DNA from 3 places in the Streptomyces sp. NPDC093546 genome. Region 1 is predicted to be linked to each of the others. Evidence: riboswitches for the same ligand, from Rfam matches in the RefSeq annotation. Region 1 holds a riboswitch; each other region holds the start of a gene.
What was found. A riboswitch is a leader RNA that binds a small molecule or an ion and turns the genes downstream of it on or off. The one in region 1 is predicted to bind thiamine pyrophosphate.

Region 1 (10,086 bases):
CGAGCACGGCCGCCGCCTCCCGCAGCCGCTCGTCCACGGCCCGCAGCACCGGCAGCATGGTCCGTACGACGAAGGGCACGCCGACGAGGGCCTGGGCCAGCGGCACCAGGATCCACGACGAGCGCAGGTCGAGCGGCGGCTCGTCCAGCGTGATGAGGAAGCCGAAGCCGACGGTGACGGCGGACACGCCGAGGGGCAGCATCAGCAGCGCGTCGAAGCCGCACACCAGCCGCCCGGCCCGCCGGGTGAGCGCCGCGGCCGCGAGCCCCCCGACGGCCAGCGCGATCGCGGTGGCGGCGAGCGCGTACTCCAGCGAGTTCCCGATCGCCTCGACCGGCGGCACGAGGAAGGTCCCGCCGCCCGCGTCGGCGTCCCCGAGCGTCCGGTAGTAACCGAGCCCCCCGTCGAAGGAGCGCTGCACCAGCACGGCGAGCGGCAGCACGAGCAGCAGCGCGATCGTCACGAGGACGGTGCCCAGCAGCGTCCACTGCCCGGCCCCGCGCGGCCGCCGCGCGGTCATGGCGGCGTCCACCAGCTTCAGCGCGGTCTCCCGCCTGCGTACCGTCCAGGCGTGCACGGCGAGGACGGCGCCGACGGCCGCGAACTGCACCAGCGTGAGCACGGCCGCCGTCTCCAGGTCGAGCAGCTGCGCGGTCTGCCGGTAGATCTCCGCCTCCAGCGTGGCGTACGCGGGCCCGCCGAGGATCTGTACGACGCCGAAGGAGGTGTACGTGAAGAGGAAGACCATCAGGGCGGCGGCGGCCACGGCGGGCGCGAGCGCGGGCAGGGTCACCCGCCGCCACGCCCCGAAACGGGAGGCGCCGAGCACCCGCGCGGCCTCCTCCTGGCGCGGGTCGAGCTGCGCCCACAGGCCGCCGACCGTGCGGACGACGACGGCGTAGTTGAAGAAGACGTGCGCCAGCAGGATCGCCCACACGGTGGTGTCCAGCCGCACGCCCCACAGCTCGTCCAGGAGCCCGCCCCGCCCGACGAGCGCGAGGAACGCCGTGCCGACGACGACGGTCGGCAGCACGAACGGCACGGTGACGACCGCCCGCAGCACGCCCTTGCCGCGGAAGTCGAAGCGGGCGAAGACGTACGCGCCGGGCAGCGCGACCAGCAGGGTCAGCGCGGTGGAGGCGAGCGCCTGCCAGGTGGTGAACCAGAGCACGTCCAGGATGTCCGGGCGGCCCAGCACCTCGCCGAGCCGCCCGAACTCCCAGGTGCCCTCCCCCGTCCGCAGGCCCCGGCCGACGATCGCGGCGACGGGGTAGGCGAAGAAGAGGGCGAGGAACGCCACGGGCAGGACCATGAGCCCCGCCCGCAGCGCGCCGCGCCTGAGGGTGCCGCGGGAGACGCCTACTTCAGGACGAGCGAGGACCACGACCGGATCCACCCGTCACGCTTCTCGGCGATCTTCTCGGGGGCGACGGTGTGCGGCTTGTCGACCGTCACGCCGTGCTTGGTGAACAGCTCCGGCAGCGCCGCGTCCTTGGCGACCGGGTTCACGAACATCTGGAGCGGCATGTCGTCCTGGAACTTCTTGCCGATCATGAAGTCGATCAGGGCCTTGCCGCCCTCCGGGTTCTTCGCGCCCGTCAGCAGGCCGACGAACTCGGTCTGGCGGAAGCAGGTGCCGGTGGAGACCCCGGTCGGCGCCTCGGCCGGCTGCGGGTCGGCGTAGAGCACCTCGACCGGCGGGCTGGAGGCGTACGACACGACGAGCGGCCGGTCGCCCTTGGCCTGCTTGCCGCCGGCCGAGCCGGAGAACTCCTGGTTGTAGGCGAGCTCCCAGCTGTCGACGACCTTGACGCCGTTGGCCTTCAGCTTCTTCCAGTAGTCCTGCCAGCCCTCGTCGCCGTACTGGGCGGCCGTGCCGAGCAGGAAGCCGAGGCCGGGCGAGGAGCGCTCCGGGTTCTCGACCACGAGGAGGTCCTTGTACTGCGGCCTGGCGAGGTCGTCGAAGGTCTGCGGCGGCGCGAGCTTCTTGTCCGCGAAGTACTTCTTGTCGTAGTTGACGCAGATGTCGCCGGTGTCGACGGGCGTGACGCGGTGCTTGTCCTTGTCGAGCTGTACGTCTGCGGGGACCCGGTCCAGGCCCTTGGCCTCGTACGGCTCGAAGAGGCCGTTGTCGAGGGCGCGCGACAGCAGGGTGTTGTCGACGCCGAAGAAGACGTCGCCCTGCGGGGCGCCCTTGGTGAGGATCGCCTTGTTGACGGCCTCGCCGGCGTCGCCGCTCTTCAGCACCTTGACGGTGTAGCCGGTCTCCTTGGTGAACTCCTTCAGGACCTCCTTGGAGGCGTTGAAGGAGTCGTGGCTGACGAGCGTCACGGTCTTCGACTTCGTACCGCCGCCGTCGGACGCCTTGTCCGAGCCGCCGTCGCCGCAGGCGGTGAGCGTCGTGACGCCCAGCGCGGCGGCGAGGGCGCCGACCGTGATCTTCTTGGTGGTGCTCACTGAGATTCCTCCTGGGGGTGTCCAGGAAGAGACGCGGCCCCGCCCACCCCTCGGAGGGATGGGCAGGGCGCAACAGCTCGAGTAACGACCGAACTTCCTACCCAGAATGACCTGGGCGAGGTTCAGAGGGTCTGCGGCCTGGACGGCTGCCGCACTCTCAGCGCTGTGGCGCTCCCCTGTCGGAATATGCAGGTGTGTTCGAGCTCAGAGTACAAGCTCAGCGTTCGGCGGCCGCGAGCTGTCCACAGGCGCCGTCGATCTCCTGCCCGCGGGTGTCACGGACGGTGACCGGTACGCCGTGGGCGGCGATCGCCTCGACGAACGCCTTCTCGTCCTCGGGGCGCGAGGCGGTCCACTTCGAGCCGGGGGTCGGGTTCAGCGGGATGAGGTTGACGTGGACGCGCTTGCCCTTGAGGAGGCGGCCCAGCAGGTCGCCGCGCCAGGCCTGGTCGTTGATGTCGCGGATGAGGGCGTACTCGATGGAGACGCGGCGGCCGGACTTCTCGGCGTACTCCCAGGCGGCGTCCAGCACCTCGCGGACCTTCCAGCGGGTGTTGACGGGGACCAGGGTGTCGCGCAGCTCGTCGTCGGGGGCGTGCAGCGAGACGGCGAGGCGGCACTTGAAGCCCTCGTCGGCGAAGCGCAGCATCGCGGGCACGAGGCCGACGGTGGAGACGGTGATGCCGCGCTGCGACAGTCCGAGGCCGTCGGGCTCGGGGTCGGTCAGCCGCCGGATGGCGCCCACGACCCGCTTGTAGTTGGCGAGCGGCTCACCCATGCCCATGAAGACGATGTTGGAGAGGCGGGCGGGGCCTCCCGGCACCTCGCCGTCCCTGAGCGCCCGCATGCCGTCGACGATCTGGTGCACGATCTCGGCGGTCGACAGGTTCCGGTCGAGGCCGGCCTGGCCGGTGGCGCAGAACGGGCAGTTCATGCCGCAGCCCGCCTGCGACGAGATACACATCGTCACGCGGTCCGGGTAGCGCATGAGGACCGACTCGACGAGCGTGCCGTCGTGCAGCCGCCACAGGGTCTTGCGGGTGGTGTCGTCGTCGCACGAGATGTGCCGTACGACGCTCATGAGGTCCGGCAGCAGCTCGGCGGCGAGCTTCTCGCGCGAGGCGGCCGGGATGTCGGTCCACTCGGCGGGGTCGTGCGCGTACCGCGCGAAGTAGTGCTGGGACAGCTGCTTGGCGCGGAACGGCTTCTCGCCGATCGCGGCCACCGCTTCCTTGCGCTCGGCGGGCGTGAGGTCGGCGAGGTGCCGCGGCGGCTTCACGGCTCCGCGGGGCGCGACGAAGGTGAGCTCTCCCGGGGCGGGGCGTGGCATGACCTGGTACTCCTCAGTAAAGACGAGGCCGCGGGAGCTGAGCCGGGGGACCTCACCGGATGATCCCCGCCTGTGGGTACGGGGCCGAAAGGGCCCGCCGCCTCGATGCGACGAGCCCTTCCAGGGTAACCGGACGGCGGTTCGGCCTGTTCCTGTCAGCCGGCGCCGACGAACAGCACCAGCAGCAGCCACACCACCGGCGCCGTCGGCAGCAGCGAGTCCAGCCGGTCCATGATGCCGCCGTGGCCCGGGAGCAGGGTGCCCATGTCCTTGATGCCCAGGTCCCGCTTGATCATCGACTCGCCGAGGTCGCCGAGCGTGGCGCTCACCGCGACCGCGAGGCCCAGCAGCAGGCCCTGCCACCAGGTGCCGCCGTCGATGGCGAACTCCATGCACAGGGCGCCCGCCGCCATGGCGAACGCCACCGCGCCGACCAGGCCCTCGCGCGTCTTGCCGGGGCTGATGCGCGGCGCGAGCTTCCGCCTGCCGAAGCGCCAGCCGACCGCGTACGCGCCGGTGTCACTGACCACGGTGAGCAGCAGGAAGGTCAGCACCCGCCACGACCCGTCGTCGGCGGTGAGCATCAGCGCCACGAAGGTCGCCAGGAACGGCACGTAGAAGGCGGCGAAGAGGCCGGCCGTGACGTCCTTGAGGTAGCCCTCGGGCGGTTCCGTCATCCGCCACACCAGCACGGCGAGCGCGGTGAGCGCCATCGCCACCCACGCGCCCTCGGCGCCGCGTACGTACCCGGCGACGACCATCGCCACGCCGCCCAGCGCGAGCGGCACGAGCGGGGCCTTGATGGACTTGCGCTCCTGAAGGCGCGAGGTCAGCTCCCACAGCCCGACCACGACGGCGACCGCGATGACGCCGACGAACACGTCCTTGAGGATGAAGAGCGACGCGATGATGACCGCGCCGAGGCCGACGCCGACCCCTATGGCGGCCCTCAGGTCGCGCCCGGCCCGCTTCTTCTGCTGGGGCCGGTGGGGCGGACCCGGCTGCTCCGGAGGCTGCGTCGCTCCCGACGGCGGCGTGGGCATGGGCTCCTGCGGCATCTCGTCACGGAACAGGGGACCGCTCAGCCGAGCGGTCCCCCGGTCACGGTGGTCGTCGTCCTGGTCTCCGCCGACGTGTCCTCCGGCGTGTCCGCCAGGGGGAACATCGGCGGGTACGACGGGCATGGGGCGCGTCCGGCCCGCTTCATGCCCCTCATATGCGGGGCCCGCCGGGGTCCCCGGGGCGTGTGCCCCCGGAGCGTACCCCTGGTCGGGCGGACCCCAGTGGCCGCCTTTCGGCGGGGTCCCCCAGGAAGAGTCGTTCATCAGACCTCGAGCAGCTCGGCTTCCTTGTGCTTGAGCAGCTCGTCCACCTGCGCGACGTACTTGTGGGTGAGGTCCTCGAGGTCCTTCTCGGCGCGACGGCCCTCGTCCTCACCGATGTCGCCGTCCTTGACCGCCTTGTCGAAGGCGTCCTTGGCCTTGCGGCGCACGGAGCGGATCGACACCTTCGAGTCCTCGGCCTTGGTCTTGGCGACCTTGATGTACTCGCGGCGGCGGTCCTCGGTGAGCTCGGGGAACACCACCCGGATGATGTTGCCGTCGTTGCTCGGGTTGACGCCGAGGTCCGAGTCGCGGATGGCCTGCTCGATGTTGCGCAGCGCGCTCTTGTCGAACGGCGTCACCACGGCCATGCGCGCCTCCGGCACGGAGAACGACGCCAGCTGGTTGATCGGCGTGAGGGCACCGTAGTAGTCGGCCACGATCTTGTTGAACATGGCGGGGTGCGCGCGGCCGGTACGGATCGCGGCGAAGTCATCCTTGGCGACCAGGACGGCCTTCTCCATCTTCTCCTCTGCCTCGAGGAGGGTCTCTTCGATCACCACTTGCTCCTGCGTGTCTTGAGTAGGCGCGTCTTTACGCTCTGCACGGTGTCCGACCGGCAGGGCTTTGTCCATCCCCGGGATCAGGGCACCGGGGAGGGTGGGTCAGTTCCTGGTGCCCTGGTCGCTCACGAGAGTGCCGATCTTCTCACCCTTCACGGCACGGGCGATATTGCCCGCCGCGAGCAGTTCGAAGACCAGGATCGGGAGGTTGTTGTCGCGGCAGAGGGTGATGGCGGTGGCGTCGGCGACCTTCAGGTCGCGCGAGAGCACCTCGCCGTACTCCAGCGCGTCGAACTTCACCGCGTCCCGGTTGGTCTTCGGGTCGGAGTCGTAGACGCCGTCCACGCCGTTCTTGCCCATGAGGAGCGCCTCGGCGTCGATCTCCAGGGCGCGCTGCGCGGCGGTGGTGTCGGTGGAGAAGTAGGGCATGCCCATACCGGCGCCGAAGATGACGACGCGGCCCTTCTCCAGGTGGCGGACGGCGCGGAGCGGGATGTACGGCTCCGCGACCTGGCCCATGGTGATGGCGGTCTGGACGCGGGAGTCGATGCCCTCCTTCTCCAGGAAGTCCTGGAGGGCGAGGCAGTTCATGACCGTACCGAGCATGCCCATGTAGTCGGAGCGGGCCCGGTCCATGCCGCGCTGCTGGAGCTCGGCACCGCGGAAGAAGTTGCCGCCGCCGATCACTACGGCGATCTCCGCGCCGTCGCGTACGACCGCGGCGATCTCGCGTGCGATGGCGTGTACGACGTCGGGGTCGACGCCGAGGCCGCCCCCGCCGGCGAACGCCTCACCGGACAGCTTCAGCATGAAGCGTCCGGCCTTTTTGCCGTGGTTGTCGTCGCCTTGTGCGGCGCCCTGATTCATGGAGATCTCCTCGTGCACATACGAAGAAGGCCATTGCCGGGGTAACTGCTCTCCCTAGCGGCAATGGCCTCCTCGTCAGATCTGCGGGCGTCCGGTGCGCTTACGCGCCGACGTCCACGTGGGCCACCCTACTGGGCTGCCCGGTCGATCGCGTACCGGCTCAGATGCCGACCTTGATGCGGGTGAAGCGCTTCAGGGTGACACCGGCCTCGTCCAGGATCTGCTGGACGGACTTCTTGTTGTCCAGCGCGTACGGCTGGCCCAGGAGGGTGGCGTCCTTGAAGAAGCCGTTGAGGCGACCCTCGACGATCTTCGGGAGCGCGGCCTCCGGCTTGCCCTCGGCGCGGGTGGTCTCCTCGGCGACGCGGCGCTCGGCCTCGACGACCTCGGCCGGGACGTCGTCCTTGGAGAGGTACTTCGGGGCGAACGCGGCGATGTGCTGCGCGACACCCTTCGCGACCGCGGCGTTCTCCTTGTCGAGCTCGACGAGGACGCCGATCTGCGGGGGCAGGTCGGGCATGGTGCGGTGCATGTACGCGGTGACGAAGCCGTCGCTGAACTGCGCGAAGCGGTCCAGGACGATCTTCTCGCCGAGGTTGGCGTTGGCCTCGTCGACGTACGCCTGGACGGTCTTGCCGGCCTCGATCTCGGACGCGAGGAGCGCCTCGATGTCGGCCGGGGAGGTCTTGGCGATGTGCTCGGCGATGGCGTGGGCGACGGCCTGGAACTTGTCACCCTTGGCGACGAAGTCCGTCTCGCACTTCAGCTCGACGAGGACACCGGAGGTGTTGTCGTCGGCGATGAGGGAGACGACGGCGCCGTTCTCGGCGGAGCGGCCCTCGCGCTTGGCGACGCCCTTCTGGCCCTTGATGCGCAGGGCCTCGACGGCCTTGTCGACGTTGCCGTCGGACTCGTCCAGCGCCTTCTTGCAGTCCATCATGCCGGCGCCGGTGAGCTCGCGGAGCTTCTTGACGTCAGCGGCGGTGTAGTTCGCCATGATCTGTGAATCTCTCTCGAAGTCTGGAAGATCTACGAAGATCTACGGGTGGACGGCGGGGGCTTTGTGGGCCCCCGCCGTCATCCGAACCTTGAAAGGTCAGGCCTGCTCGGCGTCCGCGGCCGGAGCCTCGGCAGCGGCCTCGGGGGCCTCGGCGGCCGGAGCCTCGGCGGCAGCCTCGGCCGGCTTCTCGGCGGCCTCGGGAGCCTCGTCGGAGGCTTCCTTCTTCTCGCCCTCGAGCAGGTCGCGCTCCCACTCGGCCAGCGGCTCGCCGGCGGCCTTGTCGCCCGGCTTCTGGTCGCCGGTGGCGGCGCCGGAGCGGGCGATGAGGCCCTCGGCGACGGCGTCGGCGATCACGCGGGTGAGCAGGGTGACGGAGCGGATCGCGTCGTCGTTGCCCGGGATCTTGTAGTCGACCTCGTCGGGGTCGCAGTTGGTGTCGAGGATCGCGACGACCGGGATGTGGAGCTTGCGCGCCTCACCGACGGCGATGTGCTCCTTCTTGGTGTCGACGATCCAGACGGCGCTCGGCACCTTCTGCATCTCGCGGATACCGCCGAGGGTCTTCTCCAGCTTGGCCTTCTCGCGCGACAGCACGAGAAGCTCCTTCTTGGTCAGACCGGACGCGGCGACGTCCTCGAAGTCAATCGCCTCGAGCTCCTTCAGACGCTGAAGGCGCTTGTAGACGGTGGAGAAGTTGGTGAGCATGCCACCGAGCCAACGCTGGTTGACGTACGGCATGCCGACGCGGGTCGCCTGCTCGGCGATGGCCTCCTGGGCCTGCTTCTTGGTACCCACGAACATGATGGAGCCGCCGTGCGCGACGGTCTCCTTGACGAACTCGTAGGCGCGGTCGATGTACGACAGCGACTGGAGCAGGTCGATGATGTAGATGCCGTTGCGCTCGGTGAAGATGAAGCGCTTCATCTTCGGGTTCCAGCGACGGGTCTGGTGACCGAAGTGGACGCCGCTCTCCAGCAGCTCCCGCATCGTGACGACGGCCATGGCCGTATCTCCTTGGATCTCGGTTGTGTCCTGACGCCCCGACGCGCTGCTGCCACAAGGGACCGAAGAGCGCTACCACGACTTTTGAGGGCGGTGGCGGGGCGTGCGAAGTCGACCCGGTGGCCCGGGTCGCCAGAAGAAGTGTACGGGACCCGGGCGCCGCCGGGTGACGGCGCTGTCCACAAGAGCTCGTCAATCCACAGCCCCCGACGCGCGCTGCCCCAATGCCCCACATTGGCCCCATGCGCCTGATCACCCTGCTGCTCACGCTCGCGACCGCCCTGACCGGCACCTGGCCGGTGGGGCCGCCGCGGCCCCCGGTCGTCCGCGGCTGGGAGCCGCCCGCCTCCCCGTACGGCCCGGGGCACCGGGGAGTGGACCTGGCGGCCGCGCCGGGCACCCCGGTCCGCGCGGCGGCCGCGGGCCGGGTCACGTTCGCGGGCCCGGTGGCGGGCCGGGGCGTCCTGACGATCACCCACCCGAGTCCGAGCACGGGCCCGCCCCTGCGGACGTCGTACGAACCGGTCCGGCCCCTGGTGCGCGCGGGCGCCGAGGTCGCGGAGGGCCAGGTGGTGGCGGTCCTGACCGGCGCGCGCCCCCACTGCGCCCCGACCTGCCTCCACTGGAGCCTGCGCCGGGGCGACACCTACCTCAACCCCCTGGCGCTGCTGCCGCGCCGGCCGTCCCGGCTGCTGCCACTGAACGGCCCGTGAGGGGGTCGGAGGGGTCGGAGCGGTCAGCCCGCGGCGAGGCCGCGCACACCCCGCAGCGCCAGCGCCACCGCCGCATTCGCGATGGACGAGGGCTCCTCCGCCGCACCGAGCTCGATGCGGCGGACCGCCGCGTCGACCATGCCCTGCAGCAGCATCGCCGTCAGCCGGGGATGCTCCTGGCCCAGCTCCGCGAGCGCCTCGACGATCATGGCGATGAGCCCGCCGTGCGCGGCGCGGATCTTCTCGCGCGCGCCGTCGTCCAGCTCGCCGGCCGAGATCGCGACGACCGCCCGGTGGCGGCGGTCCCCGACCAGCTCCAGCTGCTTGCGGACGTACGCCTCGACCTTGCCCTCGGGCGTGTCCGCCCGCTCCATCGCCGCTTCGACCTCCGCCGCCCAGACGGGGAAGTCCACGGCGCACAGCTCCTCCACCACGGCCGCGCGCGAGCGGAAGTACTCGTACACCGAGGACCTGGCCAGGCCGGTGCGCTCGGCGAGAGCGGGGAAGGTCAGCGCCTCCGTACCGCCCTCGGACAGCAGGGAACGCGCGGCGTCCAGCAGGGCGCCGCGCTGCATGGTCCGGTGCTCGGCCACGGAGGCCGCTCGAATCCTGGGCACGGCTCCACTTTACGGTTTACGGCCGCCCGTTCGACCTCGGCGCGGAAGATCGACTGCTCAGCGGCCGACATCCGCCAGCTTGGCCCGCAGCTGGAGCACGGACTTGGTGTGGATCTGACTGACCCGGCTCTCGGTGACGCCGAGCACGTTGCCGATCTCGGCGAGGGTCAGGCCCTCGTAGTAGTACAGCGTCACCACGGTCTTCTCCCGCTCGG
Region 2 (10,086 bases), on a different contig from region 1:
AGGCGGTCTGAAGACCGGCGGTGAGGGCGGCGAGGGAGATCGTCAGCGGAACGAAGAGAAAGTGGTAGACGGTAGTGATACCGAACTGCCACCGCGCCAGGGTCTCTGGCGCCAGAGCCAGGTCCACGACATCTTCTCCTTACGGCCTTGCATCTACGGTCTTTGCGCCCTCACCCGCCCTCTGATTCCGGTCGATCTTGGGAGGAGCCAGGCGAGCTTGTGAATGCGTTCACAATCACAAGCAATTATGACTCACACGGAATCCGTAGCCACACCCGGGGGTGCCTCTTCCCTAGAACTTCAACATATTGTTGAATTTCCGTATGAAGATCCGCATCTCCTGGCCCGCCGGCCACACCACCGCGACCATCGAAGAAACCCCCACGAGCAAGGCGCTCGCAGGGGTTCTCCCGATCACTTCCACCGCCCGTACCTGGGGCGAGGAGGTCTACTTCGACACTCCCGTCTCCGCGCCCCGGGAGCCCGACGCCCGCCAGGTCGTGGAGCCGGGCACCGTCGCCTTCTGGACCGACGGCGACGCGCTGGCCCTCCCGTACGGGCCCACACCGATCTCGCGCGGCGACGAATGCCGCCTCGCGAGCCCGTGCAACCTGCTCGGCAGCCTCGACGGCGACCCGCGCGTCCTCGCCACCGTCCGTGACGGCGACCCGATCCGCGTCGAGCTCGCCGGCGACTAGCCCGCGGCCTCCGTCTCCGGTTCCGTCAGAACCGCTCTTTGCGGAACGACTCCGCCACCCGCAGGAAGATGTCGTTCCCCTCGCTCTCGCCGATCGTCACCCGCACACCCTCGCCGGGGAACGGCCGCACGACCACGCCCGCCTCGTCGCAGGCCTCCGCGAAGGCCACGGTCGCCTCACCCAGGCGCAGCCAGACGAAGTTCGCCTGCGTCTCGGGCACCGTCCACCCCTGGGCCACGAGCCCCTCGTACACCCGCGTGCGCTCGCACACCAGCGAGCCCACCCGCCCCAGCAGCTCATCCTCGGCGCGCAGCGAGGCCACCGCCGCGTCCTGCGCCAGCTGGCTGACGCAGAAGGGGAGCGCCGTCTTGCGCAGGGCCGCGGCGACCGGCTCGTGGGCGATGGCGAAGCCCACCCGCAGCCCGGCCAGGCCGTACGCCTTCGAGAACGTCCGCAGCACGCAGACGTTCGGCCGGTCACGGTAGAGCTCGATCCCGTCGGGCACGTCGCTGTCGCGGATGAACTCGCGGTACGCCTCGTCCAGTACCACCAGCACACCGGCCGGCACCCGGTCCAGGAACCGCTCCAGCTCCGCCCGCCGCACCACCGTGCCGGTGGGGTTGTTGGGGTTGCAGACGAAGATCAGCCGCGTCCGGTCGGTGATCGCTTCCGCCATCGCGTCCAGGTCGTGCACATCGCCGTCGGTGAGCGGGACCTGCACCGGCGTGGCACCGCTGATCCGGGTGATGATCGGGTACGCCTCGAAGGAGCGCCACGCGTACAGCACCTCGTCGCCGGGGCCGGCCGTCGCCTGCACCAGCTGCTGGGCCACGCCCACCGAGCCGGTGCCCGTCGCCAGGTGGGACACGGGCACCCCGAACCGCTCGGAGATCTCGGCCATCAGGCCGGCGCACGTCGCGTCCGGGTAGCGGTTGAAACCGGACGCGGCGGCGACCGCGGCCTCCATCACGCCCGGCAGCGGGGGGTACGGGTTCTCGTTCGAGGACAGCTTGTACGCGACCGGGCCACCAGGGACGGGCGCCGCGGCGGGCTTGCCCGGCTTGTAGGTGGGGATGTCGTCCAGCGCGGCCCGCAGCATCGGGCCCGTACCGCTCGCGCCGCTCGTCCCGCTCGTCTCGCTCACCGTGATCCTCCTCGACCGTCCGTACCACCAATACTGCTCACCTTATGAGGATTCCGCCGCCCTGCGAATGCCCTGTGGGCAACCGTCGTGACACACGGGCGGAGAGGGGGAGGGAGACGCGAGGGAAGCCGGGAGGGGCGCACGGCAGGGTGGCGCGCGCCGGTGGCTCACGCCGTGGCGCGCATCCCCCGTAGTGGTGAGTTGAGCCCGCTCCCGGACCTCGGGCATGTGGCAGGCTCATACGCACCGGAAAGTTGCGGAGCCATGCCTACCGGCCGAACAGCCTTGGTTTTCAAGGGTGTTGGGGGTCCAGACCATGCAGAAACGTCCCTGTCAACGGGTGAATATGCGACCGGCTCGACCGGCCGCCCTCGCCCTACTATCGGCTCGCCATGACAGCAGCAGGGAAGCACCAGGTGAGCCGGGCACAGACCCGGGGAAGCCGGCAGGGGCGAGCGGGCATCCGGGACGTGGCCGCCGCAGCCGGGGTCTCCATTACGACTGTCTCCGACGCGCTCAACGGCAAGGGCCGGCTCCCGGACGCCACCCGCCGCCATGTCCGCGAGGTCGCCGAGCGACTGGGTTACCGCCCGTCCGCCGCGGCCCGCACGCTCCGTACCGGCAAGTCCGGCCTCATCGGCCTGACCGTGACCACCTACGGGGATGAACCTTTCACCTTCACCGAATTCGCGTACTTCGCCGAGATGGCCAGGGCCGCCACCTCCGCCGCGCTCGCCCGCGGCTACGCCCTGGTCATCCTGCCCGCCACCTCCCGCCATGACGTCTGGTCGAACGTCGCCCTCGACGGCACCGTCGTCATCGACCCCTCCGACCACGACCCGGTCGTCACCGAGCTCGTCCGCCAGGGCCTGCCGGTCGTCTCCGACGGCCGCCCCGCGGGCACCCTCCCGGTGACCGCCTGGGTCGACAACGACCACGAAGCCGCCGTCCTCGACCTGCTCGACCACCTCGCCGCCGCCGGCGCCCGCCGGATCGGCCTGCTCACCGGCACCAGCACCGACACCTACACCCGGCTCTCCACCACCGCGTACCTCAACTGGTGCGAGCGGGTCGGACAGGACCCCGTCTACGAGGCGTACCCGGCCCACGACCCGTGCGCCGGCGCCGTCGCGGCCGACCGGCTGCTCGCCCGCCCGGACCGCCCCGACGCCGTCTACGGCCTCTTCGACCCCAACGGCACCGACCTGCTCGCGGCGGCGCGGCGCTACGGGCTGCGCGTCCCCGACGACCTGCTCCTGGTGTGCTGCAGCGAGTCCACCGTGTACGCCGCCACCGAGCCGCCCGTCACCACGCTCTCCCTCAAGCCGCGCCGGATCGGCACCGCGGTCGTGCAGCTCCTCATCGACGCCATCGAGGGCATCGACTCCGACCGCCCGCTCGAGCAGGTCATACCGACCGAGCTGATCGTGCGGACGTCGTCCCAGCGGCGCTCCACCCGTACGACCGTCAGCCCTCCCCGATCGCCCTCCCAGGAGTGAACGCGGACCTGCCCCGCGCCAAGACCAGGGGCAGATCTTCCCAATTGGGGCGAAACAGCCAGTAGCTCAGGGGTGGACCCGGATTCACCACCCCTGGTGCGTCACACAGCTGGGGCCTCATTCCTATGATGGGCGGACGACACCGCGGGCCGCCCCGACCAGGCCGGTCTGCCAGGTGTAGGGCGTCGCGACGGTGGTGGAGGGGTCGATGACTCAGGGGGCCGGTCAAGGACCCGTGGTGCGGACGGCGACGTTGCGTGACTTCCGCGTGCCGCCGTATGCGCAGGTGCCGGTGCAGGGTCACGCCGGGCACCCCGGCAACGCCTTCCCGGAGGGGGAGTTCCCGGAGGGGTACACGCCCACCGAGCGCGACCTCCCGGTGATCAACCGAGGCGACACCGTGCAGGTCGCCACCGCCCCGCCGCCGGCCCCGGCCGCCCTCCCCGAGCAGGCCCCGGCCCCCGTCCCGGGCCCCGGCCCGCTGTACGTGGTCGGAGACGTCCACGGGTACCTCGACGAGCTGATCGCCGCGCTGCGCGAGCAGGGGCTCATCGACGCCGACGGGCACTGGGCCGCGGGCAACGCCCGCCTCTGGTTCCTCGGCGACTTCACCGACCGGGGCCCCGACGGCATCGGCGTCATCGACCTCGTCATGCGGCTGTCCGCCGAGGCCGCGGCGGCCGGCGGCTACTGCAAGGCCCTGATGGGCAACCACGAGCTGCTGCTGATCGGCGCCAAGCGGTTCGGCGACACCCCGGTCAACTCCGGCGCGGGCACCGCCACCTTCCAGGCCGCCTGGCTCCTCAACGGCGGCCAGAAGAGCGACATGGACCGGCTCCAGGACGTCCACCTCCAGTGGATGTCCCGGCTGGACGCGATCGTCGAGGAGGACGGCCACCTGCTGCTCCACTCCGACACCACCGCCTACCTGGAGTACGGCTCCACCATCGAGGACGTCAACGACACCGTTCACGAGATCCTCACCCGCAACGACGCCGACGAGTGCTGGGACCTGTTCCGCAAGCTCACCAAGCGCTTCGCCTTCCGGGACGAGGGCGGCCCCATGGCCGTACGCGAGCTGCTGGCGGCCTACGGCGGACAGCGCATCGTCCACGGCCACAGCCCGATCCCGTACCTGCTCGGGGAAGTGGGATCCGAGGACGGCGAGGACGGCGGCGGCCCGTCCGTCGAGGGGCCGCACGTGTACGCGGACGGGCTCGCGATCGCCATGGACGGCGGGGTGACCATGGCCGGAAAGCTGCTGGTCGTGCAGCTCCCCTTGTACAACTGAGCCATAACTCGTCCCGAGCCGGGCCGGCGATTTCCGGAATTCCTCTGTCACCCCCCGCCATAACCGCTCTACCATCGGGTCATCCGTAGCAGGCTCTCCTCCGTTTCCGCCCAACTGCCCGTTCTACGCGGGCAAACCGGCCCTACGGAGCATCGGGGGATGCACATGAACAGCGCTCCGCACCTGCTGACCGAGGACCGCTCCGAGTACGAGCGCCTCCTCGACGAGGCACTGCGCAACGCGCACGAACGTCCGGAACTCGCCGCGATCGGGCAGCGGCTCAACGCCGAACAGCTGCGCACCATGGCCCTGAACGCGACGGCGCTCATCACCGCGGCCGCCGCCGCCGAGTACGACCACTTCGTAAAGGTGCGCGAGGAGTCGCGTACGCCCACGCGCCTGTCCGCCATCGACTCCCTGCTGTCCGGCTCCGGCGACGACTCGGCGGACGGCCCGGGCGCCGGGCTCGGTGTCGTCGTCACCGTGCTCGCACCGGTGCTCGCCGGCACCGCCGCGCTCATCTTCCTGCTCGTCGGCTATCTGCTCATGGCCCTCGACCCGGCGCCGTCGTTCGCGAAGCCGCTGCTGACCGCCGGGTGGTTCTTCGCCGGAGTCACGGCGCTCGGCATCCTGATCGCCGCCATCGGCCTGCTGATCACGGCCCTGCGCAACAGCTCGACGCAGGTGCCCGCCCAGGAGCCCGGAGGTGAACTGCCGGACGAGATCGGCCGGGCGCGAGAGGCATGGCGGCATGCCCTCTTGGAGCGGGGCATCCTGCCGTTCCTGCGCGACGCCCTGGCCGACCCGAGCGCAGACCCGACCTCCGGCGTCCCGCCGCGCCCGCTCGGGCGGATCCCGAAGGTCGGCTACAGCGGGCCGGACTTCTCCAGCCCGAGCGAGGGCGGTTCGGCGACGCGGCCGGCCTTCACCAGCCCGGACTTCACCAGCCCCGACTTCGCCGGTCCGGAGTTCGGGGGCCGGGACTTCGGCGGCCCCGAGCACCGGTCGGAATGACCGGTGCACCGGGGCGCGTGTTTCACGTGAAACATCCGTTCGCACCCGCGTGAGCGGGTCGCCGCGGGGTCAGTCCGCCAGCGGCAGGTAGACCCGGTTCCCGGCGGCGGCGAACTCCGCGGACTTCTCCGCCATACCGGCCTCGATCTCGTCCTGCTTGAGATCCCCGCCGTGCTCCCGCCGGATGTCCTGCGAGATCTTCATCGAGCAGAACTTCGGACCGCACATCGAGCAGAAGTGCGCGGTCTTCGCCGGCTCGGCGGGCAGCGTCTCGTCGTGGAACTCCCGCGCCGTGTCCGGGTCGAGGGCCAGGTTGAACTGGTCCTCCCAGCGGAACTCGAACCGCGCGTCCGACAGCGCGTCGTCCCACTCCTGCGCGCCCGGGTGCCCCTTGGCCAGGTCCGCCGCGTGCGCGGCGATCTTGTACGTGATGACGCCGGTCTTCACGTCGTCCCGGTTCGGCAGGCCGAGGTGCTCCTTCGGCGTGACGTAGCAGAGCATCGCGGTGCCCCACCAGGCGATCATCGCGGCGCCGATACCGGAGGTGATGTGGTCGTAGGCGGGCGCGACATCGGTGGTCAGCGGGCCGAGCGTGTAGAACGGCGCCTCCTCGCAGATCTCCTGCTGGAGGTCGATGTTCTCCTTGATCTTGTGCATCGGGACATGGCCCGGGCCCTCGATCATCGTCTGGACGTTGTGCCGCTTGGCGATCTGGTTCAGCTCGCCGAGCGTCCGCAGCTCCGCGAACTGCGCCTCGTCGTTGGCGTCCGCGATCGAGCCCGGCCGCAGGCCGTCACCGAGCGAGAACGTCACGTCGTACGCGGCGAGGATCTCGCAGAGCTCCTCGAAGTTCTCGTACAGGAACGACTCCTTGTGGTGCGCCAGGCACCACGCGGCCATGATGGAGCCGCCGCGCGAGACGATGCCGGTCTTGCGGCGCGCCGTCAGCGGCACGTACCGCAGGAGCACGCCGGCGTGGACGGTCATGTAGTCGACGCCCTGCTCGGCCTGCTCGATGACCGTGTCCTTGTAGATGTCCCAGGTCAGCTCCTCGGCCCTGCCGTCGACCTTCTCCAGCGCCTGGTAGAGCGGCACGGTGCCGATGGGGACGGGCGAGTTGCGCAGCACCCACTCGCGGGTGGTGTGGATGTTGCGGCCGGTGGAGAGGTCCATGACCGTGTCGGCGCCCCAGCGGGTGGCCCAGGTCATCTTCTCCACCTCCTCCTCGATGGACGAGGTGACCGCGGAGTTGCCGATGTTGGCGTTGACCTTCACCAGAAACCGCTTGCCGATGATCATCGGCTCGATCTCCGGGTGGTTGACGTTCGCCGGCAGCACCGCGCGGCCCGCCGCGATCTCCTCGCGGACGACCTCCGGGGAGACGTTCTCGCGGATCGCGACGTACTCCATCTCCGGCGTGATCTCGCCGCGGCGGGCGTACGCGAGCTGCGTCACCGCCTGTCCGTCACGGCCCCGGCGGGGCTGGCGCGGACGGCCCGGGAAGACGGCGTCGAGGTTGCGCAGCCCGCCGCGCGGCGAGGTGTGCTTGATCCCGTCGTCCTCGGGGCGGACCGGGCGGCCGGCGTACTCCTCGGTGTCGCCGCGCCCGATGATCCAGTTCTCCCGCAGCGGCGGCAGGCCGCGGCGTACGTCGGTCTCGACATTCGGATCGGTGTACGGCCCTGACGTGTCGTACAGCGTCACGTCCTTGCCGTTGGTGAGGTGCACCTTGCGGACCGGCACGCGGAGGTCGGGGCGCGAGCCCTCGAGGTATCCCTTGTGCCATCCGATGGACTTCCCGGCCTCGTCGTTCTGGTTCGAGGCAGGCGTGCGTGCGTCCTGAACGGTCATCGTGACCTACTCCCTACGCCGGCATTACCCGGTAACAGGTTCGGCGGTCGACGCAGCGTTTCCCGTACGTCTCGTACGGAGATCAGCGCCCTCTCAGCCCGGTGCTCCGAGCTCCCGCGTGTGCAAAAGGTGTCACCACGCTAGCGTCCTTGCGGCCGCGCTGAACAGAGGGGGCCCCACGTTCTTGCGATGATCGGTCCGTGACTTCCTCGCACGAGACACCTGAGCCGGACCGGCACGCACTCGGTCATGCGCACGGTCATGCGCACAGCCACGGCCCTGCCGCGCCGGTATCCCGGCATCTGCGCAAGGTCATCGCGGCCGTACTGATCCCCTTCGCCACGGCGGTCGTCGTCGGTCTCGCCATCCTGTGGCCGGGCGGCGCCCCGGCCCACGAACGCACCGGTGTGGGCTTCGACCGGCAGACCGAGCAGGGCACGGTCGTCCGCGTCGAGCGGGTGGACTGCAAGGACGTGAACGCCGCTCAGGTCCCCCCGACCGGCGACACGACGACGCCCCAGGGGCGCGAGGCGGTCAACGCCCAGCAGGGCAAGTGCGCGAAGGCGACGGTCGAGGTCACCACGGGCAAGGACAAGGGCCGCACGTTCGTCGAGGTGGTCCAGCCGGACTCGCCCCGCCAACTGGACGAGGGCCAGGGCGTCGTGGTGGCGTACGCGCCCGACGCGCCCCGCGACCTGCAGTACTCCGTCACGGACGTGGACCGCAGGATCCCGGTGGCACTGCTCGCCGGCGTCTTCGCGCTGGCAGTGGTGGCCGTCGGCCGGATGCGCGGCCTGATGGCGCTGACCGCCCTCGCCTTGAGCTTCCTCGTCCTGACGCTCTTCATCCTCCCGGCGATCCTGCAGGGGTCCAACCCGCTGGTCGTCGCGGTGGTGGGGTCGAGCGCGATCATGCTGATGGCGCTCTACCTGTGCCACGGCCTGACCGCGCGGACATCGGTGGCGGTGCTGGGCACGCTCATCTCGCTGCTTCTGATCGGCCTGCTGGGCTCCGCTTTCATCGGCTGGGCGTCGCTCACCGGCAACACCGACGACTACACCGGCCTGATTCACGGGCTCTACCCGAACATCGACATGTCGGGTCTTCTGCTGGCCGGCGTGATCATCGGTTCTCTGGGCGTGCTCGACGATGTGACGGTGACCCAGACGTCGGCCGTGTGGGAACTGCACCAGGCGGACCCGTCGATGGGCCCGCGGGCGCTGTACCGGGCCGGTATCCGCATCGGCCGCGACCACATCGCCTCGGTGGTCAACACGCTGGTGCTGGCGTACGCGGGCGCGGCGCTCCCGCTGCTGCTGCTCTTCTCCATCGCGCAGAGCAGCGTGGGGACGGTCGCCAACAGCGAGATCGTGGCCCAGGAGATCGTACGGACGCTCGTCGGCTCGATCGGGCTGGTCGCCTCGGTGCCGGTCACCACCGCACTGGCCGCGCTCGTCGTCTCCGCCGACCGGCCGGGCGACGCCGGAGCGCCGGGGCCCGCCGCCGCGACGGCCGCGACGGGCCGGGGCGGCCGGGGCCGCCGGCGCAAGAGGTGACCGGCCCTGGAGGGTCAGCCGGCGTTCTCCTCGGCGAGGATCCGGCCGAGCGCATCCTCCAGGTCCTGCTCGAAGTCACCGAGCGTGAGCTCCTGCCCCAGGGGCACCAGCTTGTCGGTGCGGTCCAGGAACGCCACCAGCGGCGGCGCGCTCGCACGGAAGAGCGCCCGGTCGGCGCCGACCTGCAAGCGGATGCTGACGTCCGACAGGTCCTCCGGCCCGGTCGGCGCGATGTGGACGTCTCCCTCGCCGCTCGGTGCGTTGATCCCGTCGAGCAGCAACTCGCGTCCGAACGCCCAGGTCACCGGGGCGTCCCCGGGCAGGTGGAAGGTCATCCGGACCGCGAAGGGATCCTTCGTCTCGTACCCGAGCTCGACCGGAATCCTGAAGCAGAGCTCCTCGGAAACGATGAAACTCATCAGGACCTCGGCCTGAACCGACTCGCGCATCATGTACCCCGCAGTGGATGAAGCAGTGGTGAACAACGCCCTCTTGGTTTAATCGTCATCGTCCTGGAGGGACTAGAGGATCACAAGGAGTGAGTTTTCTGGTACTGCGGGCGACTCGATCTTGCTGCGACGATTCTGCACAGCCGCGCCGTGTCGCCGAGGAAGGCTGCCACTCTATGGGCAGCCTCCTGCCGGGGCGGGGTTTCGCGGGGGCCGTTCCCCCGCCCGGGCTAACACCCGTGCAGATGGCCGGATACGGGGAATGGCGAGACCGCTGCCGTCACCAGTCGCTGCGGGACGACGAGGATGACGACGACGTGAACTTCCGTACGACGTAGATCAGTCCGCCGACGAGCGCGACGAAGACCAGCACCTTGAACAGCAACCCGACCAGCATGACGACCGCGCTCGCGATCAGACCACCGAAGACCAGCACCGCGATGAGGGGTATGGCAACCCACTTCACCCACCACGGCAGCCCCGCCAGAAGCTCCTTCACCGCCATCGTCCCTGCCTCGTCTCTCTGCGCCGCCGGATCTGTGGACCTTGACGCCTTCGATGCTAGGCGCGCGGAGGCGGCCGGC
Region 3 (10,086 bases), on a different contig from region 1:
CGTCGGCCAGCAGGGCCCGGTGCAGAAGTAGTCGACGCCGGGCTCGGCGACCGCCGCGTCGACCTCCGCCTCGCCGTGCGTGGAGCGGCCTATCAGCACCTGGTCGCCGAGGATCGCGCGCGCGGCCGGAACCGGCAGGTCACCCTGGCCCAGGTGCAGCACGTCGGAGCCGATGGCGTGCGCCACGTCGGCCCGGTCGTTCACCGCGAGCAGCTTGCCGTGGCGGCGGCAGGCGTCCGCGAACACCTCCAGGTGCTCCAGCTCCTCGCCGGCCTCCATGCCCTTGTCCCGCAGCTGGACGACGTCCACACCGGAGGCGAGCACGGCGTCGAGGAACTCGGGGAGGTCCCCCTGGCGCTTCCGGGCGTCCGTGCACAGGTACAGCCGGGCGTCGGACAGGAGCGCGCGTGCGGTGGCCATCAGAGGTTCCCCCCGTTGGTGCGGTGGTGCACGGACCGGCCGCGCGCGAGCGCGGGCCGGCCCGTACACCACCTGGTGTCGGTATTCGTTCGGTTCGTCAGACGGCGAGCGCCTGGGCTCGGCGCTTCACCTCCGTGCCGCGATTCTCGCTGAGCGCCTGCGCGGGCGTGCCCGGCAGGGACGGGTCGGGGGTGAAGAGCCACTCCAGCATCTCTTCGTCGGTGAAGCCGTCGTCCCGCAGCAGCGTCAGGGTCCCGGAGAGGCCCTTGAGGACCTTGCCGTCCTTGATGAAGGCGGCAGGGACCTGCAGCGTCCGGTTCTCACCGCGGCGCACGGCGATCAGCTGGCCCTCCTTGACCAGCTGCCGCACGCGCGTCACCTCGACATCCAGCATTTCCGCGATGTCGGGCAGGTGGAGCCAGGCGGGGACGAGAGCATCGATCTTTGCGTCAATCTCGGTCACGGGACAAGCGTGCCATCCCGGACTGACACGCGGTACCCGGGCTGGGCCGAGGGCGCGTCGCAAGCGCCACGGAGCCACGGAGCCACGGAGCCACGGAGCCACGGAGCCACGGAACCAGCGAGACACGACCTGCACCTACGCCAGAGCCGCGGCCTTCAGGGCTACGGACGGGTCGGCGACACGCTCCGCGTCGAGCGGTGTGCCCGCCTCGATCAGCTTGCGGCCCTGCGCGAGGTCCCGGGGGCGGCCGACCGCCAGCAGGGCGACCAGGACGTTCTCCCGCAGCCACGCCACGGACCAGGAGGCACCGGCCGGATCGCCGCGCCACACCATCGCGTCGGCGGCCCCGTGGTGGCCCGCGTACTGCACGAAGCGGCCGAACTGCTCGGACCAGAAGTACGGCACCGGGTCGTACGGGTGCGGCGCCTCGCCCACGATCCCGGCCGCGACCGTGCGCGGCCCCTGGAGGGCGTTGTCCCAGTGGTGGACCAGCAGCCGCTCGCCATAGCGGGCGGAGGGGAAGGAGGCGCAGTCGCCGACGGCGTACACATCGGGCACGGAGGTGCGCAGGTGGTCGTCCGCGAGGACGGCGCCGGCGGTGCCGAGGGCGATGCCGGAGCCGGTCAGCCAGTCGGTGGCGGGCCGGGCGCCGATCCCGACGACCACCGCCCCGGCGGGCAGGATCCGGCCGTCCTCCAGGGCCACCTCGCCCGGTTCGACGTGCCCCACGCGCGCGTCGGTCAGGAGTTTGGCGCCGGCCTCCTCGTACCAGTCGGCCATCGGAGCGGCGACCTCGGCCGGCAGGGCGCCCGCCAGCGGCCGTTCCGCGGCCTCCACGACCGTCACCGCGCAGCCCGCCCCGAGGGCGGCCGTGGTGAACTCGGCGCCGATCCAGCCGGCGCCGACGACCACGATGTCGTGCTGCTCGGCGAGGACGGGGCGCAGCCGCTCGGCGTCGTCGAGGGTGCGCAGCAGATGGACGCCGGGGACGCCCTCGGAGCCGGGCAGCGCCAGGGGCACGGCGCCGGTCGCGACGACCAGCACGTCGTAGGGAACGGGTCCCTCCTCCGTGTCGATCTCGTGCGCGAGGGGGCGTACGCCGGTCACGGACAGGCCCAGGCGCAGGTCGATGGAGAGGGCCTCGAAGTCGACCTCGAAGGCGGAGCCCTCCGCCGTGCCGAGCAGCACCGCCTTGGACAGCGGCGGGCGGTCGTACGGCTGGTGCGGCTCGGCGCCGATCAGCAGCACCGGCCCCGTGAAGCCCTGTTCGCGCAGGGCCACCGCGGTCTGTACGCCGGCTATTCCGGCTCCGACGATGACGACGCGCCGCTCGGCCGCGGGCCGCTCTGTATGCATCTCTGTATGCATCCGCTCGCTCACGCGATCACCATACGTAGGTGACGCGTTGTCGGGCCAGAGTGAAGACACCCTTACTGCCCGTTGAGCGGTCGGGTTAGGCTGGCCGCCGTAGAGCACTCGCGGGAGCCCGGACGCACCGGGCTGAGAGGGAGGCTGGACGGCCTCCGACCGTACGAACCTGATCCGGGTCATGCCGGCGAAGGGAGGGGCTGGACGCCCATGCATCCACGTGGATCGACACGTACGGAATCGACACGTACAGGCTCGGCCGTCTCGGATGTCCTCGTCATCGGGGGCGGGATCATCGGCCTGGTCACGGCCTGGCGGGCGGCGCGGCGGGGGCTGTGCACCGCCGTCGTCGACCCCGAGCCGGGCGGCGGGGCCGCCCAGGTCGCGGCGGGCATGCTCGCCGCGGTCACCGAGCTCCACTACGGCGAGGAGACGCTCCTCGCCCTCAACCTCGCGTCGGCGCGCCGCTACCCGGACTTCGTCGCCGAACTCCGGGAGGCGTCGGGCGGCCTCGACGTCGGCTACCGCGCGTGCGGCACGCTGGCCGTCGCGCTGGACGCCGACGACCGCGCCCATCTGCGCGAGCTGCACGCGCTGCAGAGCCGCTGCGGCCTGGAGTCCGAGTGGCTCAACGGCCGCGAGTGCCGCCGCCTGGAGCCCATGCTGGCGCCCGGCGTGCGCGGCGGGCTGCGGGTGGACGGCGACCACCAGGTCGATCCGCGGCGGCTCGCGGCGGCCCTGGTCGCCGCGTGCGAGCGGGCCGGGGTGGTCTTCCACCGCGGCTGGGCGGAGCGGCTGACGGTGGTACGGGAGCGGGCGGCCGGGGCGGCCTTGCAGGACGGCACGGAACTCGCCGCCGATCAGGTGGTGCTGGCCGCGGGGAGCCTCAGCGGCCGGCTCGGCGGCGTACCGGACGATGTGCTTCCGCCGGTACGGCCCGTCAAGGGGCAGGTGCTGCGCCTGACGGTGCCGCGCGCGTACGCGCCGTTCCTCTCCCGCACGGTACGGGCGGTTGTGCGCGGCAGCCATGTCTACCTGGTGCCGCGCGAGAACGGCGAGCTCGTCGTAGGCGCCACGAGCGAGGAGCTCGGCTGGGACACCACGGTCACCGCGGGCGGGGTCTACGAGCTGCTGCGCGACGCGCACGAGCTGGTGCCGGGCATCACCGAGCTGCCGCTGGCCGAGACCCGCGCGGGGCTGCGCCCGGGCTCCCCCGACAACGCGCCGCTGCTGGGCCCGAGCGCCCTGCCGGGCCTGCACCTGGCGACCGGGCACTACCGCAACGGGGTGCTGCTGACGCCCGTCACGGGGGACGTGATGGCCGAGGTGCTGGTGAGCGGTGAGCTGCCGGAACAGGCGCGTCCGTTCGCCCCGGACCGCTTCTCCACGACCGCCTCCTCCCCCGCTTCTGCCCCCTCTTCCGTCTCTTCCGTCTCTTCCGTCTCTCCGGTTGGAGTGTCATGAACGTCTCCGTGAACGGCGAGGCCCGCGAGCTCGCCGCCCCGACCACGCTCGACGCGCTGGTCGCCACCCTCACCACAGCGCCGTCCGGTGTCGCCGCCGCCGTCAACGAGACCGTCGTCCCGCGCAGCCAGTGGGCCGGGACGCTGCTCGGCGACGGCGACCGCGTCGAGGTCCTGACCGCGGTCCAGGGGGGCTGAACCATGGCGGACGACCGTCTCACCATCGCCGGGACCGCCTTCGACTCCCGGCTGATCATGGGTACGGGCGGGGCGCCCAGCCTCGACGTACTGGAACGCGCCCTCGCCGCCAGCGGCACCGAGCTGACGACCGTGGCCATGCGCCGGCTCGACCCGACCGTCCGGGGCTCGGTCCTGTCCGTCCTCGACAAGCTGGGCATCCGTGTCCTGCCGAACACCGCGGGCTGCTTCACCGCGGGCGAGGCGGTCCTGACGGCCCGGCTCGCGCGGGAGGCGCTCGGCACGGACTGGATCAAGCTGGAGGTGGTGGCCGACGAGCGGACGCTGCTGCCCGACCCCGTCGAACTGCTCGACGCGGCCGAGACGCTGGTCGACGACGGCTTCACGGTCCTGCCGTACACCAACGACGACCCGGTGCTCGCGCGCAGGCTGGAGGACGTCGGCTGTGCGGCGATCATGCCGCTCGGCTCGCCGATCGGCTCGGGGCTCGGCATCCGCAACCCGCACAACTTCCAGCTGATCGTGGAGCACGCGCGCGTGCCGGTGATCCTGGACGCGGGCGCCGGTACGGCGTCGGACGCGGCGCTCGCCATGGAGCTGGGGTGCGCGGCGGTGATGCTGGCGTCGGCGGTGACGCGGGCGCAGGAGCCGGTGCTGATGGCCGAGGCGATGCGCCACGCGGTCGAGGCGGGCCGCCTCGCGTACCGCGCCGGGAGGATCCCGCGCCGGCACTTCGCGGAGGCGTCGTCCCCGCGGGAGGGGCGCGCGGTCCTGGACCCGGAGCGGCCGGCGTTCTGACCTGCGCGTGTGACACCGCCGGGCCCGTGGGCCGTCGGCGGTGTCACAGCTCGGCTGCAGTCGCGCCGGGGGTCCGTACGGGGCGGCGGGGGTGTCGGTGCGGGCTCGTAGACTCGGGCGGGTGGATACGACCCTGCACGACCCGCTCGTGGGCCAGCTGCTCGACGGCCGCTACCGAGTCGAGGCGCGCATCGCCGTCGGGGGCATGGCCACGGTGTACCGGGCCCTGGACACCCGGCTCGACCGGGTGCTCGCGCTCAAGGTGATGCACCCCGCCCTCGCGACGGACGCGACCTTCGTCGAGCGCTTCATCCGCGAGGCCAAGTCCGTGGCGCGGCTCTCGCACCCGAATGTGGTGGGGGTCTTCGACCAGGGCGCCGACGGGGCCTACGTGTACCTCGCCATGGAGTACGTCGCGGGCTGCACCCTCCGCGACGTGCTGCGCGAGCGCGGCGCACTGCGCCCGCGGGCCGCGCTCGACATCCTGGAGCCGGTGCTCGCCGCGCTGGGCGCCGCCCACCGGGCGGGCTTCGTCCACCGGGACATGAAGCCGGAGAACGTCCTGATCGGGGACGACGGCCGGGTCAAGGTCGCCGACTTCGGGCTCGTACGGGCCGTCGGCGCCGCCACCAACACCACCGGATCGGTGCTCGGCACCGTGTCGTACCTGGCGCCGGAGCAGATCGAGGACGGCGCCGCCGACACCCGTACCGATGTGTACGCGTGCGGTGTGGTCCTGTACGAGATGCTGACCGGCGCCAAGCCGCACTCCGGCGACACGCCCGCCCAGGTCCTCTACCAGCACCTGAACGCCGACGTGCCGGCCCCGTCCGCCGCCGTGCCGGGGCTCGCGGTGGAGCTGGACGAGCTGGTGGCGCTGGCCACGGCCCGCAACCCCGAGGCCCGCCCGTACGACGCCGTGGCGCTCCTCGCGCACGCCCGCGAGGCCCGGGCCGCGCTCGGCGACGAGCAGCTGGATCTGGACCCGCCGCAGACGCACACGCCGGCAGGCGCCGGGAACGGCGGCGACGGCGGTCCGGAGGACGTCACCAGCGTGATCGCGCGTCCGCTGCCCGAACCACAGGAGCCGGTCCAGCACACCAGCCGCCTGGAGGTGCCGCCGCCGGCCCCGCGGCCCGAGCGGCCGGCGGCGGTGCGCACCCCCCGGCGCGGGATGATCGCCGCCCTCGTGGCCGTCCTCCTCGTCCTGGGTGTCGGCGCGGGCGTCTGGTACATCAACTCGGGGCAGTTCACCCGCGTCCCGACGCTCCTGGGCCAGACCCAGGCGCAGGCGGAGCAGCGGCTGACGGACGCCGGCCTCGACGTGAAGGGCGTCAAGCGGGTCTACAGCAGCGCCTACGAGCGGGGCACGGTCATGGCCAGCGACCCCGCCCCGGGCGAGCGGATCCGCGACAACGGCTCCGTGACGCTCACCATCTCCCGCGGCCCCGAGATCGTGAAGGTCCCCGGCCTCGAGGGCAAGCCGCTCGCCGAAGCGAAGCGCGAGTTGACCAAGGCCGGTCTCGCGCCCGGCGTGGTCACCAAGGCATTCAGCCGGGAGATCGAGCAGGGCGCGGTGATCAGCACCGACCCGGCACCCGGCACGAAGCGCAACCCCGACTCCGCCGTCGCCCTCGTGGTCAGCCGGGGCGCCCCGGTCGACGTTCCGGACGTCACCGGCGACCCGGTCCGGGATGCCACCCGTACGCTGGAGGCGGCCGGGTTCGCCGTGAAGGTCGCCCCCGAACGGGTGCACTCGGCCCAGGACGCGGGCGCCGTCGCCAGCCAGTCCCCCGCCGACGGCCGCCAGGCCGCCAAGGGCGACACGGTCACGCTCACCGTCTCCAAGGGCCCCCGCATGATCGCCGTGCCCGACGTCACGGGCGACAGCGTCGACGACGCACGGCGCGAGCTGGAGGCCGCCGGTTTCCGGGTGGAGGTCGAGAAGGCCTTCCCCTTCCTGAGCGACACCGTGAGCGGCCAGTCGGTGCCGGGCGGCGAGAAGGCGCCCGAGGGCAGCACCATCACCATCAAGACCAAGGGAATCTGAGCACCCATGCGCAACCCCGTCGGCGGCCATGTCCCCGTGGCCGGCGGCCTCGCCAAGACCGGCCTGTCGTACGCCCGCGAGCTCGGCGCCGAGACCGTCCAGGTCTTCGTCGCCAACCCCCGCGGCTGGGCGACCCCCGCCGGGAACCCGGCGCAGGACGAGCTGTTCCGCGCCGAGTGCGCCGCCGAGGGGATACCGGCGTACGTCCACGCGCCGTACCTGATCAACTTCGGCTCCCACACCGAGGCGACCGTCGAGTACTCGGTGGCATCGCTCCGCCACTCGCTGCGCCGCGCCCGGCAGATCGGCGCGCTGGGCGTGGTGGTGCACACCGGTTCGGCGACCGGGGGCCGCCCCCGCGAGGAGGCCCTCGCGCAGGTGCGCACGCACATGCTGCCGCTGCTCGACGAGCTGACGCACGACGACGACCCGTTCCTGCTGCTGGAGTCGACGGCCGGGCAAGGTGCCTCGCTCTGCTCCCGGACGTGGGACTTCGGCCCGTACTTCGAGGCGCTCGACGCCCACCCCAAGCTGGGCATCTGCCTCGACACCTGCCACATCTTCGCGGCCGGGCACGACCTCACCGGCGAGCACGGCATGCGGCAGACGCTCGACCTGCTGGTCGAGACGGTCGGGGAAGGACGGCTGAAGCTGATCCACGCCAACGACTCCAAGGACGTGGTGGGCGCCCACAAGGACCGCCACGCGAACATCGGCGCCGGCCACATCGGCGAGGAGCCGTTCCGTGAGCTGATGCGCCACCCGGCGACCGAGGGTGTGCCCCTGATCATCGAGACACCCGGCGGGAAGGAGGGCCACGCGGCGGATGTGGAGCGGCTGAAGAAGCTCCGATGACATGACCCCTTGAGGGAATACCCCCGGGGGGTATACGGTTCTTGCTGTCGGCAGGAACCGCTACCGGACGTTGGGGATCTCATGCGACACGACAGCCACGCGGAGCACAGCGAGCACGCGCACCACGAGAACCACGAGCAGCCCGCGAACCACGAGCAGCACCAGCATCACGAGCACCACCAGCACCACACGGGCGGCGGCAAGGTCAGCTGGTCCATGGCGGCCCAGGCCACGCTCCACTGCCTCACCGGATGCGCCATCGGCGAGGTCCTGGGCATGGTCATCGGCACCGCCCTCGGCTGGGACAACCTCCCCACCATGGCTCTGGCGATCGTCCTCGCCTTCACCTTCGGCTACGCGCTCACCCTGCGCGGCATCCTCAAGGCGGGCGTCGACTTCAAGACCGCCTTCAAGGTCGCCCTCGCCGCCGACACGCTCTCCATCGCCGTCATGGAGATCATCGACAACGGCGTGCTCGCCCTCTGGCCCGGCGCCATGGACGCCCACCTGACGGACGCGTTCTTCTGGGGAGTGCTCGCCTTCGCCCTCTTCGCCGCCTTCGTCATCACCACACCGGTCAACAAGTGGATGATCGGCCGCGGCAAGGGCCACGCCGTGGTGCACCAGTACCACCACTGACCAGCGCGGCCGCCTACCCGGGAGGGGTATTACAGCTCCGGGCCGTCCCCCGGCTCCTCCTGGTACGAGTACCGCTGCTCCCGCCACGGGTCGCCGATGTTGTGATAGCCGCGCTCTTCCCAGAAGCCGCGGCGATCGGCGGTCATGTACTCCACGCCCCGGACCCATTTGGGCCCCTTCCAGGCGTACAGATGCGGCACGATCAGCCGCAGGGGGAAGCCGTGCTCGGCGGTGAGGAGCTCACCGTCCTTGTGGGTGGCGAAAATCGAGCGGTCCGATGCGAAGTCCGAGAGCCGCATGTTGGCGCTGAAGCCGTACTCCGCCCACACCATCACATGACTGACACCGGCGGCCGGCGGAGCCAACTCCAGGATCGTACGGGCGGGGACGCCACCCCATTCGGCCCCCAGCATGCTGAATTTCGTCACGCAGTGCAGGTCGGCCACGACCGTGGAGAACGGCAGGGCCGAGAACTCCTCATGGGTCCAGCTGCGCTTCTCGCCGTCCGCCGTGGCGCCGAAGACCTGGAACTCCCAGCGGTCCGGCTTGAACTTGGGGACGGGGCCGTAATGGGTGACCGGCCAGCCGCGCTGCAGTCGCTGGCCCGGCGGAAGCTCGGACTCCCCTGCCTCCCGGTGTTCCTCGCTCCCTGGGTGACCCATGCCTCAATGGTGACAGACCGGGAGGGGTGGTCATGACCAGGGACGGGACGGTACAGGGCCGGATTCGGGCAACTCCCACTAAGCCTGTACTTACTGGACGACCTCCCTCGGCGATGCGAGGATGCGCGGCATCGGCACGTGCCCCCGATCACACGCGCGGAAGGAGCCTTTGCGATGCAGGGCGACCCCGAGGTCATCGAATTCCTCAACGAGCAGCTGACGGCCGAGCTGACGGCGATCAACCAGTACTTCCTGCACGCGAAGATGCAGGAGAACAACGGGTGGAAGAAGCTCGCGAAGTACACCCGTGCGGAGTCGTTCGACGAGATGAAGCACGCCGAGGTGCTCACCGACCGGATCCTCTTCCTGGACGGCCTCCCGAACTACCAGCGGCTCTTCCACGTCCGCGTGGGCCAGACCGTCACGGAGATGTTCCAGGCGGACCGCCAGGTCGAAGTGGAGGCGATCGACCGGCTCAAGCGCGGCATCGAGGTCATGCGCACCAAGGGCGACATCACGTCGGCGAACATCTTCGAGTCGATCCTCGCGGACGAGGAGCACCACATCGACTATCTCGACACCCAGCTGGACCTGATCGACAAGCTCGGAGAGGCGCTGTACATCGCCCAGCTGATCGAGCAGCCGGACAGCTAGGCGCGGGACGGCCAGGCGTCCGGGCGTCCGACCCGACTGTTACGCGGCCTCGACCAGCGGTTCGGCGGTCTCCGCGACGTCGGCCGTGAGGGCGGGCCTGCCCTGGTCCACCAGCTCGCGCCGCGGGCAGTTGCCGCGGCCGAGGATGGCCTGGATCCGGCGTACGCACGAGCCGCAGTCGGTGCCGGCCTTGCAGGCCGAGGCTATCTGGCGGGGCGTGCAGGCGCCGGCGTCCGCGTGTTCCTTGACCTGCTTCTCCGTGACACCGAAGCACGAGCAGACGTACACGCGGTCACCTCCCTGCGGATCCGGAAACGGGTCGGACGGCCAATGGTTCTGGAAGCCCTTCCCGATTCCTCGGTGAGGCTAACCTAACCTTACCCCGCACCCCCGGAGCGCAACAGCCGGGAAGCCGACGAAAAAGCCGATGGGGCGCGGATCACATGGATCCGCGCCCCATCGGCACGTCAAGGCTGTTTTCAGCCAAGATCACCCGTCAACAACCTTCATCCGGGA

Region 2: linked by a shared signal. The riboswitch ahead of thiC (phosphomethylpyrimidine synthase ThiC) and the one ahead of ACIRNI_RS02550 (thiamine ABC transporter substrate binding subunit) in region 1 are both predicted to bind thiamine pyrophosphate.
Region 3: linked by a shared signal. The riboswitch ahead of thiO (glycine oxidase ThiO) and the one ahead of ACIRNI_RS02550 (thiamine ABC transporter substrate binding subunit) in region 1 are both predicted to bind thiamine pyrophosphate.

What each region holds. Positions count from the first base shown of each region.
Region 1 is NZ_JBIWJG010000001.1:571,109-581,194, reverse strand. It holds gene ACIRNI_RS02555 (ABC transporter permease) at 1-1,327, opposite strand, end outside; gene ACIRNI_RS02550 (thiamine ABC transporter substrate binding subunit) at 1,360-2,457, opposite strand; TPP riboswitch at 2,534-2,645, opposite strand; gene rlmN (23S rRNA (adenine(2503)-C(2))-methyltransferase RlmN) at 2,675-3,787, opposite strand; gene ACIRNI_RS02540 (phosphatidate cytidylyltransferase) at 3,943-5,112, opposite strand; gene frr (ribosome recycling factor) at 5,112-5,669, opposite strand; gene pyrH (UMP kinase) at 5,775-6,539, opposite strand; gene tsf (translation elongation factor Ts) at 6,700-7,536, opposite strand; gene rpsB (30S ribosomal protein S2) at 7,636-8,541, opposite strand; gene ACIRNI_RS02515 (murein hydrolase activator EnvC family protein) at 8,784-9,254, shown strand; gene ACIRNI_RS02510 (TetR/AcrR family transcriptional regulator) at 9,278-9,847, opposite strand; gene whiG (RNA polymerase sigma factor WhiG) at 9,929-10,086, opposite strand, start outside.
Region 2 is NZ_JBIWJG010000002.1:156,977-167,062, forward strand. It holds gene ACIRNI_RS03815 (cytochrome ubiquinol oxidase subunit I) at 1-127, opposite strand, end outside; gene ACIRNI_RS03820 (cyclophilin-like fold protein) at 324-698, shown strand; gene hisC (histidinol-phosphate transaminase) at 724-1,797, opposite strand; gene ACIRNI_RS03830 (LacI family DNA-binding transcriptional regulator) at 2,235-3,341, shown strand; gene ACIRNI_RS03835 (metallophosphoesterase) at 3,535-4,632, shown strand; gene ACIRNI_RS03840 (hypothetical protein) at 4,792-5,646, shown strand; gene thiC (phosphomethylpyrimidine synthase ThiC) at 5,716-7,497, opposite strand; TPP riboswitch at 7,491-7,625, opposite strand; gene ACIRNI_RS03850 (YibE/F family protein) at 7,698-9,053, shown strand; gene ACIRNI_RS03855 (SsgA family sporulation/cell division regulator) at 9,068-9,502, opposite strand; gene ACIRNI_RS03860 (DUF5326 family protein) at 9,783-10,001, opposite strand.
Region 3 is NZ_JBIWJG010000004.1:260,037-270,122, reverse strand. It holds gene thiE (thiamine phosphate synthase) at 1-420, opposite strand, end outside; gene ACIRNI_RS10910 (Rv2175c family DNA-binding protein) at 518-883, opposite strand; gene ACIRNI_RS10905 (NAD(P)/FAD-dependent oxidoreductase) at 1,019-2,239, opposite strand; TPP riboswitch at 2,352-2,464, shown strand; gene thiO (glycine oxidase ThiO) at 2,462-3,715, shown strand; gene thiS (sulfur carrier protein ThiS) at 3,712-3,912, shown strand; gene ACIRNI_RS10890 (thiazole synthase) at 3,916-4,710, shown strand; gene pknB (Stk1 family PASTA domain-containing Ser/Thr kinase) at 4,832-6,760, shown strand; gene ACIRNI_RS10880 (deoxyribonuclease IV) at 6,767-7,615, shown strand; gene ACIRNI_RS10875 (DUF4396 domain-containing protein) at 7,697-8,254, shown strand; gene ACIRNI_RS10870 (sulfite oxidase-like oxidoreductase) at 8,284-8,916, opposite strand; gene bfr (bacterioferritin) at 9,091-9,570, shown strand; gene ACIRNI_RS10860 ((2Fe-2S)-binding protein) at 9,610-9,858, opposite strand.